DNA from 2 places in the Klebsiella sp. HN106 genome. Region 1 is predicted to be linked to the other one. Evidence: predicted binding sites of a transcription regulator. Region 1 holds the regulator's gene; the other holds the start of a gene.
What was found. The regulator Fur, encoded in region 1, represses iron uptake genes when iron is present. The targets are predictions, from matches to a motif close to ATAATAATGAGAACNACTATCAA.
Positions count from the first base shown of each region.

Region 2: the regulator Fur is predicted to act here: its motif matches at 3,956-3,978, upstream of ACSIPU_RS18130 (TonB-dependent receptor domain-containing protein).

Region 1 is NZ_JBLURD010000002.1:382,047-387,367, reverse strand. Features, by position in the region: gene tcuR (tricarballylate utilization LysR family transcriptional regulator TcuR) at 1-754, opposite strand, end outside; gene fur (ferric iron uptake transcriptional regulator) at 882-1,334, opposite strand; gene fldA (flavodoxin FldA) at 1,626-2,156, opposite strand; gene ybfE (LexA regulated protein) at 2,306-2,599, opposite strand; gene ybfF (esterase) at 2,733-3,506, opposite strand; gene seqA (replication initiation negative regulator SeqA) at 3,691-4,239, shown strand; gene pgm (phosphoglucomutase (alpha-D-glucose-1,6-bisphosphate-dependent)) at 4,272-5,321, shown strand, end outside.
Region 2 is NZ_JBLURD010000007.1:184,078-189,398, reverse strand. Features, by position in the region: gene ACSIPU_RS18140 (heme/hemin ABC transporter substrate-binding protein) at 1-365, opposite strand, end outside; gene ACSIPU_RS18135 (hemin-degrading factor) at 362-1,402, opposite strand; gene ACSIPU_RS18130 (TonB-dependent receptor domain-containing protein) at 1,474-3,843, opposite strand; gene ACSIPU_RS18125 (SelT/SelW/SelH family protein) at 4,059-4,343, shown strand; gene ACSIPU_RS18120 (nitrous oxide-stimulated promoter family protein) at 4,420-4,770, shown strand; gene sitD (iron/manganese ABC transporter permease subunit SitD) at 4,948-5,321, opposite strand, start outside.

The DNA of each region.
Region 1 (5,321 bases):
GGGGCTCGCCGTCGAGATGAGAAATCGCTGCTCCCGGCTGCAAAGTGGCGCCGAGGCCGTCGCGCACGGCGCGCATCAGCAGGGCCAGACCGTCGATTTCAGCGACCACATCGACATTAAGCGCATGCTCCTGGCACATCGCCTCCAGCCTGCCGCGCAGCCCATGCCCCAGGCTTGGCATAATCAGCGGGACAGCGGAGAGCTGGTCCGGCGAGATGCTATCGTCGGGAAGGGGAGCCAGTACCTTATGGGTGCCAATCAGAAACAGACGCTCTTCAAGAATCGGCCTGGCGCTCCAGCGCACAAGCTTCTCCTTCTGGAACACGATCGCTAAATCGAGCTGACGGGTGTTGATCATGCGTTCAAGGTTGCCGGAGAGACTTTCTACCAGATGCAGGCGGACGTCGGCATAGCTTTCGCGCATCGCGTTGATAAAGGGTACGCCGAGCACAGAGGCGGTGCTGGGGGCCATGCCGACGCTGACGTGGCCAGATAGCCGCGCCTCGCGCGCAGCAAGAACCGCATCATCAGCGTGACGCAGCGCCAGCTGCGCCTGTGAATAGAAGGCGAGGCCAGCGCTGGTGGGCATTACACCGCGAGACGTCCGTTGTAGCAGGCGAATGGCGAGTTCATTTTCCAGGCGCGCCATTTGTTGGCTAAGCGCGGAGACGCCGATATTCAGGTCAAGCGCGGCGCGGCCCATACTGCCGGTTTCAATAATGCGCACAAAATAGCGTAGCTGGCGAAGCTCCATAAGCACTCCGTATAAAGCAGGATGCACCGACAGTAAACGTATTCAGGCGCGAGAGGAAGAGGCGGCAGATGGCGGGCAAAAAAAAGCCAACCCGCAGGCTGGCTTTGGCTGATAAACGATGCGGTGATTATTTCTCTACCGCGTCGTGGGCATGTTCATCTTCGCGGCAGTCGCCTTCTGCACAGTGGCCGTACAGGTACAGACTGTGGTTGGTGAGGCGAATACCGTGTCTGGCGGCAATCTCACGCTGGCGCGCTTCGATGGAATCATCGCTAAACTCGATCACTTTGCCGCAGTCCAGGCAAATCAGATGATCGTGATGGTGCTGCTGCGTCAGTTCAAAAACGGATTTACCGCCTTCGAAATTATGACGGGTGACGATACCGGCGTCGTCAAACTGGTTCAGTACGCGGTAGACGGTGGCCAGGCCAATCTCTTCACCCATATCAATCAGGCGTTTGTATAAGTCTTCCGCACTGACATGATGGTTATCCGGTCCTTGCAGCACTTCCAGGATTTTTAATCTCGGAAGCGTCACTTTCAGGCCAGCTTTCTTTAATGCGGTATTGTTGTCAGTCATGCGGAATCTGTCCTGTTGCTAAACGATCTACTTCCATCAGCGGAAGTAATACAGAGAATCACCCGATGTAATGCGTCTCATTATAGAACTGCCATGGTGAAATGAAAACTGCAAGCATCGGGCCTTGTATGCTGTCAAAAACGAGGCACTCGCTACAAAGTGCTTCACGCGACCCCGTTAAATCAGAGGACATTGTACAGATATGTGATTAAAAGTTAAAAACTTGTAGCTATAACTTTGATTGCTTTTATCTATCAATTCGGCGAAATATGGTGATTACGCCGTTTAGACTCAGGCATTCTTGATTTCTTCGAGGTGCAGCTCCTCGGAAATCTGTTTTACCCATTTTTCGACGCGTTCGTTAGTCAGTTCAGGCTGACGGTCTTCGTCGATAGCCAGACCGACAAAATGATCGTCATCGGCCAGGCCTTTAGAGGCTTCAAAATGGTAGCCAGCGGTCGGCCAATGGCCAACGATAGTTGCGCCGCGCGGTTCGATGATATCGCGAATGGTGCCCAGCGCATCGCAGAAGTATTCAGCATAGTCTTCCTGGTCGCCGCAGCCAAAGAGGGCTACCAGTTTGCCATTAAAATCGATCTCTTCCAGCGTCGGGAAGAAATCGTCCCAATCGCACTGGGCTTCACCGTAGTACCAGGTTGGGATGCCGAGCAGCAGGATATCGTGAGCTTCCAGATCCTCTTTGCTGCTTTTGGCAATGTCGTGAACATCAGCAACATCTTTACCAAGCTGCTTTTGAATCATTTTTGCAATATTTTCGGTGTTGCCGGTGTCGCTGCCAAAAAAGATGCCGATGATTGCCATGAGTAAAATAACCTCTTGAAACTTAATGATGTGGTAGTGGCGTAATGCCCGCAGATAGGGGCAATGATAGCAGAACTGAGAAGGGCGCGGAAACAGCAATCACGCCCAACTGCACACTCTGCTACATGAAAGCTTATTTTTTGAGGGTTTTAGGCTTTATCCTGGCCGCGCAGGGCTGCCAGCTGGGTCATCAGCATCTCTTCGATCAGATCGCTGCGGTTCATGTTACGGGCTTCGGCCAGCTCATTGAGCGCATCGACCGCATCGGCATTGAGCTTAAGCTCCACGCGCTTCAGGCCGCGGCTCTTGTCGCGTTTAAGCTGATTGCGTTTGTTGATGCGCAGCTGTTCATCGCGCGAAAGCGGATTCGTTTTCGGTCTTCCCGGCCGACGCTCAGTTGCGAACAAATCTAATGTCGTACGGTCCGTTTGTTCTTTTGCCATGATTCAGAGTGACTTCGGGGGAAACAAGCTATCGGGCATAGCCGACGCAGACAGCGCGCCATAATACATCAGGCGGCGGGCTGCGCCAACGGCCGCGGACATTAAGCCGCGCGGTCGAGTATATTTTAGGCAGTTACGCGGCGATAGAGGTCAAATAACGGCGAATGGCGCGGATCACAGCCTCCGGTTTTTCAGCATGCACCCAGTGTCCGGCGCCGGCGATAACGTGCGCCCGAGCTTCGGGAAACTGCGCCAGCAGCGCGTCACGACAGGCATCGGTCACGTAAGGGGAGTTGCCGCCGGGGATAAACTGCGCCGGATGCGGCCATGCCGGGACGGTTTGCCAGCCGACGATGTTGTCGTACTGCTCCCACAGCACCGGTACGTTAAAACGCCACTGGCCATCCACAAAGGATTTCAGCAGAAACTGAACCACGCCCTCTTCATTAAGGTGTTGACGCATGACCGTCGTTGCCTGCTGACGCGTAGCGGCGCCCGCATCGGTAACGGCGTTGATGGCAGCAAAAATTTCATCATGGCGGCGGACGTGATAATCCACCGGGGCGATATCAATAGCTACCAGGCCTGCGATGCGCTCTGGCGCCAGCGCGCTCAGCGTCATCACCGCTTTGCCGCCCATAGAGTGACCAATAAAGGTGGCTTTCTCAATCTGCGATTCATTGAGAGTATCAAGCAGATCCTCAGCCATCGCGGCGTAGGTCATCTCCGGCGCGCGCGGGGAGAGACCGTGGTTTCGCATGTCGACCTGCACCGTATCGTGATCGACAACCAGATCGCGGGCGAGGATCCCAAGGTTGTCCAGGCTGCCAAAAAGGCCGTGGACCAGGACGATAGGGGGATTATTGTGCTGATTCTGTGCAGATTGCGCTCGGCTATTTAATTTCATGGCAAAGTTCTTTTTTTCGCTCCGTCGGGTTAGGGTATTATGTTGAACATTCTGCCATCCGGCTGCAAGACCCGGAAGATTTCTGAGTTTTGCCGTCATCCTGGTTTGACGCTATCCGCGGTTGGGATTTGTCCCTATAATCCCGACAACTTGTATTCAGAAAAAGATATCGCACTGGATTAAGATGAAAACAATTGAAGTTGATGATGAACTCTATAGCTATATTGCCAGCCACACCAAGCATATTGGCGAGAGTGCATCCGACATTTTACGGCGCATGTTGAAGTTTTCCGCCGTTTCCCAGCCTGCCGCACCGGTAGCGAAAGCCGCTCCGGCACCGGCGCCAACGCCTGTCGTTGACGTGAAGCCCGCTAATCCTCTGAAGGATAAAGTTCGCGCGATGCGTGAGCTGCTGTTATCTGATGAGTATGCCGAACAAAAGCGCGCGGTAAACCGATTCATGCTGGTTCTGACTACCCTCTACACCTTAGACAGCAAAGCGTTTGCCGAGGCCACCGAGTCTCTGCACGGGCGCACCCGCGTCTATTTCGCTGAAGATGAGCGCACGCTGCAGAAAAACGGTAATCAGACTAAGCCTAAGCAGGTCCCCGGTACGCCGTGGTGGGTTATCACAAATACCAATACCGGTCGCAAATGCAGCATGATCGAACACATCATGCAGTCCATGCAGTTCCCTGCGGAATTGATCGAAAAGGTTTGCGGTACGATCTAGTCATTTAACTTTTGCACCAGAAGGATCAGGCAATGGCAATCGATAAGCGCGCAGGTCAACCTGCGCAACAGAGTGATTTGATTAACGTCGCCCAACTGACTGCCCAGTACTATGTGCTGAAGCCGGAAGTAGGCAATGCGGAACATGCGGTGAAGTTTGGCACCTCCGGCCATCGCGGCAGCGCGGCGCGCCATAACTTCAACGAGCAGCATATTCTGGCGATTGCCCAGGCAATTGCTGAAGACCGCGCGAAGAACGGGATCACCGGCCCATGCTACGTCGGGAAGGACACCCACGCGCTCTCCGAACCTGCCTTTATTTCCGTACTGGAAGTGCTGGCGGCGAACGGGGTTGACGTTATCGTGCAGGAAAACAACGGTTTCACCCCGACGCCGGCGATTTCCAATGCGATTCTGGTGCACAACAAAAAGGGCGGCCCGCTGGCTGACGGTATTGTTATTACGCCGTCCCACAACCCACCGGAAGACGGCGGTATCAAATACAACCCGCCGAACGGCGGCCCGGCTGATACCAACGTCACCAAAGTGGTCGAAAACCGCGCCAACGAACTGCTGGCGGCGGGTCTGCAGGGCGTGAAGCGTATGACGCTTGATGCGGCGCTGGCCTCCGGTCACGTCAAAGAGCAGGATCTGGTGCAGCCGTTTGTTGAGGGATTAGCGGATATCGTCGACATGGCGGCGATCCAGAAAGCCGGACTGACGCTGGGCGTCGATCCGCTGGGCGGCTCCGGTATCGAATACTGGAAGCGTATCGCCGAGCATTACAACCTAAACCTGACTATCGTGAATGACCACGTGGATCAGACTTTCCGCTTTATGCACCTCGATAAAGACGGCGCAATCCGTATGGACTGCTCCTCCGAGTGCGCGATGGCGGGCCTGCTGGCGCTGCGCGACAAGTTTGACCTGGCTTTCGCCAACGACCCGGATTACGACCGCCACGGTATCGTCACGCCGGCCGGGTTAATGAACCCGAACCACTACCTGGCGGTGGCGATTAACTACCTGTTCCAGCATCGCCCGCAGTGGGGCAAAGATGTTGCGGTGGGTAAAACCCTGGTC
Region 2 (5,321 bases), on a different contig from region 1:
GCAATCACGTCAATTTTTGCTTCGATTGCCGGAAGGTCGTAGCCGCCCGGCACGTTGACGACCTTAACCTTATTCTCTGCCACCTTTTTCAGCACCAGCGAGGGCTGCGCCTGGGCGCTGGCCAGCACCAGCGTCGGGCGCAGGGAGAGGATGCCCTCGGCATTCAGCTGGCGGATATAACCCACATCCGGCAGGCTCTGCGCGGCGGCAGGCCAGGTGCTGGTGCTGTCTTTCGCCACCAGCTGCCGCTGGGCGTTGAGGGCGTAAACCACCTCCGTGACGTCTCCGCCGAGTGACACAATGCGCTCGGCGGCGGCGCTGGCCAACAGCGGGAACGCCGCAAGCAATATCAGCCAGCGCTTCATGCGATGAGTCCTTCGGTAGTCAAACGATCGACCTGCGCACGCCACTGCGCCTGCTCCGGATGGCCTTCGCTGCGTTGACCGAACAGCTGTGCGATCTGCGTGCCATCTTTGGCGAACAGCTCGACGCTGGTGACGTGGCCGTCAGAGGTCGGTTTGCGGGTCACCCAGATTTCATCCACGCTCTCCTCGCGCAGATGCAGGGTAAAAGCGGTGTTGAAGATATTCAGCCAGCCGCGCATCGGAGCGACTTTTTCCAGCGCGCCGGTGAAGATCTGCACGCAGCCGCGGTTGCCGACAAAAATCATGATCTCGTTGCCGTCCTGGCGGATGGTTTCCAGCAGGCCCGGCAGCGTCTGGTTGTCAATGCGGCAGGCGAGGTCGTCGCTGACCAGGCGGAAAGCCTGCTGGCGCGACAGGTTATATTTTCTCAGCAGGCCGAAGAACTGGTGGACGTCGGTCATGGCGCGCCATTCGTTTTCCAGCGCCTCGCCGTCGGCGGAGTCGGCAAATTTCAGCGGATCGGCCGGGCGAATCGCCAGCGGGGCAGGCGATTGCTGCGTCTGCGCGACAATCAGCGCATCCCAGGCCGCCATGTCGGTATTTTCAGTGGTGTAAACCTTGAGCAGCGCGTCGCCGTGCGGATCAAAGAACTGGATGCTCTGGCGGCCGTTGTCGTTCAGGCGAAAAGCGCTGGCCCACTGGCTCAGAAACAGGCGCAGGTCGAGGGCGCGCGGATTTAGCACCAGTCCGGCGTGGCCGCTTAAATGCTGATGGGTAAATTCGCCGACCTGTTCATGCACCGCGTATTCGTTGCGACAGATGCATTTGGTTTCCCCCACGGCTTCCAGTGCCGTCAGGATGGCGCGGGCGTCGTTCTGCAGACGTACGGCGTCGTAGCCCAGGCGGGCTTCGGTTAGCTCCGCTTCGCTAATCCCCATTTCGGCGGCGATATCGCGGGCGTATTTCGCGGAAGATTGCGCTTTCGTGGTCAGGTAGCGTTGCCACAGCGGGGCATGTTGCGGTTGGGTGTTTTGCATAATTCACATCCTTCTCTACGATGAGTTTCCCCGGCGCGCGGCCGGGGAGCAGGTTTCTTATTATTGGCCGGTCAGAAATCGACGTTCACGCCCAACTGCCAGGTACGGCCAGGCATCACCGCCAGCGCTCTGTCGTTGGCGTCCTGATTCGTCGCCGTTTCGATATTGCGGCTGCTCAGATAATCCCAGTATTTACGATCGGTAATGTTGTAAACGCCGCCGTTCAGGCGCACGTTCTTCGCGACCTGCCAGTACGCGGTCCAGTCCAGCATGCCGTAGCCCGGAACGCGCATATATTCGTTGGTCGAATCGGTAATGGCGGAACCGGTGTTGGTATAGCTTTCACGGTTGGTGGCGGTGGCGCGCTTGCCCTTAACAAAGGTGGCGGTCAGCGCGGTGCCATACACTTTTGCCGGATCGTCCCACGCCACGCCGACGATAGCCTTCATTGGCGCGACGCTATCGAGGTCAACGTACTTGTCGCCGCTGTAGCTGGATTTCGATTGCCCCTCGCTATAACCGTAAGCGAGAGTGGCGCTCAGGCCGTTAACCTCTTCAAACCAGGTGCCAAAGTTGAATTTAGCGCTGATTTCGCCGCCGTAGATATAGGCTTTATCGCGGTTTTCCGCCTGGTAAATGGTGTAGATGTTCGACGGAACGCTGGCGAACTGCAGCGGATTATTGGCGCGGGTGTAGCGGGTATAGGCGATAAAGTTCTTATAGGTGTTGTAGAACAGCGCGGTGCGCATGGTGATGCCTTCCGTCACTTCGCCTTTCATCCCCCACTCAACGTTATCGCTGGTTTCGGTTTTCAAATCGGTGTTGCCGATCAGCGCATACTGGGCGCGTCCGGCGTAGCTGGAGCCGAGGTTCCAGGAACCGTACAGCTGGCTGGCGTTAGGGAACTGCGCGCCGCGCTGATACTGCAGATAAGTCATCAGGCGCGGAGTGATATCGTACTGCAAGACCAGCGACGGCAGCGCCTGGGTATCAGCGTTCTTACCGTACAGATTTGACACGTCGGAACCGGTCAGTACGCTGCTGTTGTTGGCCAAATCGGAGACGTTTTCCGGTTTGGTCGACTGATGCATCACACGAATGCCCGGGATAACCGCAAAGTTATGGCCGTCGAGATCGAAGTTAATTTTGTCCTGCAGGAAGCCGGCGACGATATAGCCGCGGCTATCGGCGTCCGGCTGCATAATCTGGCTATAAGCGCTCGGGGTTGGCGACTGGGTTAACGGCCGCTGGGTTTTCGTCGTGCTGGCGTTAAAACCGGCGCTCAGATCGTGGCGGCCTATCGATTTCGCCAGCGCGCTCTGAATACCCCAGGTGTCGGTGTCATAGTCGGAGCTCACCGTTTGCATCGCGCGGGTGATGCTGTCGGGCATATAGGTCCAGTCGTGGGCCTCGGTATGCTGGTAGTAGACTTTAGTCGATACGCTGTCGATATAATCATTCATCGGCGTCCAGTCATCTTTCAGACTCAGGCCCCAGCGACGGGTCTGACTGGTCTGGTTTGACGTGCCGATAACGCTGTTGCCGCTGGAGTCCCAGGCGTCGTAATGGGTGTGGTTCGTTTTATGGTAATAATCGAAGGTGCTGGTGAACTTATGCTCGTCATTCGGCTGCCAGATCCCGGAGGCCATAAAGGCGTCCGAGTGCCAGTTTGCCGGATAGGAATCAACGGTCCCGCTGTTATTTTCCGTCTCCTGACCGTCGCGACGGCTGTAGACGAAGATCCCGCGCAGGGTCTCGTCGCCGCCGGCAACGGTGACGCCGTTGTGCCAGCTGCGATCGGATGAGTCGTAGCCGCTGCGGTAGCCGAAGGCGCTGGTTTTGCCCGGATGCAGATAGTCATCCGCAGATTTCGGACGGAAAGAGACGTTGCCGCCGATGGCGCTGTTGGCGGTTTCTGTTGATGTCGCCCCGGACTGAATATCAATGCTGCCGTACATATAGGGGTCAATATAGTCGCGACCCATACCGAAGGTATTGAGGCCCGCGCGGCTGGCGTAGCTGCGTCCGGTGGCGTTCGGCTGGGCAATGCCGTCGACGTCGATCCCGACGCGGTTGCTCTCCATGCCGCGAATATTGTAGCCGGTATAGCCGCCGCGGTCGAAGCCGCTTTTGCCGTTGCCGGAACCGCCGCTGGCGCCGGTGGCGCTAATCAGCGGCTCGTAGCGCATGATCGAGCCAAAGTCGTTGGCCCCTTTATCCTGCAGCTCCTGAGCGCTGATCGAATGTTCGCTGCCCGCTTTCAGCAACGGCGCCGGCGCGGTAACGGTCATCCGTTCCGAGCTGTCATCAGTCGATGCGCTGCTGGTGATTTTCGCGGTGGTATCAGCCGCCCCGGCGGAAGTCTGATAAATTGCTGTAAGCAAAGAAGTCACCAGCAGGCTTTTCTTGAACCATGCTGTTGATTGAGTGGAGTTATACATAGTAGCCACGCCTTGATAATTATTAGTATTGGCTCACGCGTTACTTCCAGAGTGCAGGTGTGTCCCGTTATTCCGTTACTGGACGTTTTTTCTCCATGCTTGTTGATTGCGAATGGTAATGATAGGTATTATCGTTTGCAACAAAATAATCATGTATTCTTCAATTAATCTGCAAGTTGTTTACAATTTGCCCTTTTACTGACAGCGAGAAGCCGATGAGCCACAAAGCCGCGATTACCATCACCTACTGTTCTCAGTGCAACTGGATGCTGCGCGCCAGCTGGATGGCCCAGGAGCTGCTGCACAGCTTTAGCACCGACATCGCTTCGGTCACGCTGGTGCCGGGGACCGGCGGGATCTTCGTGGTCGCCGTTGATGATGTGCAAATCTGGGAGCGCAAGCAGGACGGAGGTTTCCCCGATGCGGCGGAGCTCAAGCGCCGGGTACGCGATGTATGCTTCCCGGAAAAACCGCTGGGGCACCTGGACAAGCCGGCATAATCCTCAGGGAGTATGGGGCTGCATCGCCCTCTCTGAATGTGTATTATGAATACATCTTTTTCGGGAGGAACAGGCGATGGCGGGCAAACGTATTGCGCGGGAAAAAAAGACCATTAGCAGCATGATCGCGCTCTACCAGCGCCGCTGCCCGGAGGCCCGTGACGATACCGAACACTATCAGGCGCTCAACGCCTATGCCGACAAGCGGCTGGATAGGTGCGTATTTGGCGAAGAAAAGCCGGCCTGCAAGCAGTGCCCGGTGCACTGCTATCAGCCCGCGAAACGCGAAGAGATGAAGCAGATTATGCGCTGGGCGGGGCCGAGGATGCTCTGGCGGCATCCGATCCTGACGATTCGCCACCTGATCGATGATAAACGCCCGGTGCCGGAGTTACCGGAAAAGTATCGACCCAAAAAGCCGCAATAAACTCCCCGGCTTGCGCTGCGCTTAGCCGGGCTACAATTCGTGCGGTCTGTAGCCCGGATAAGGCGTCAGCCGCGATCCGGGGCCTCGCTGGCCTAAAAAATGGCGAATTTTCCCCGGAGGCGATGCTGCGCATCTGTCCGGGCTACGTCCTACGGGAGAGGTAGGCCGGATAAGGCGTCAGCCGCGATCCGGGGCCTCGCCGGAACGGGCTGTGGTCTGACTATCGCGAACCGACGTCCAGACAAACGCGATAACGAACAGGACGGTAAACAGCACCACAATGGTCGGCGCCGGGGCGCTGTCGAGATAAAACGACAGCCACACGCCGCCCAGCGAACAGCTTAACGCTATCGCCACCGCCAGCAGCAGGGCGCTGACAAAACGTCGCGTCAGCAGCAGAGCGATCGCCCCCGGCGCTATCAGCAGCGAAATCGACAAAATGATCCCCACCGCTTTCAGCGTCGCCACGATGGTCAGCGCAATCATGCACAGTAGCCCATAATGCAGCAGCCCGCAGTGCAATCCGCTGGCCTTCGCTTGCTGCGGGTCAA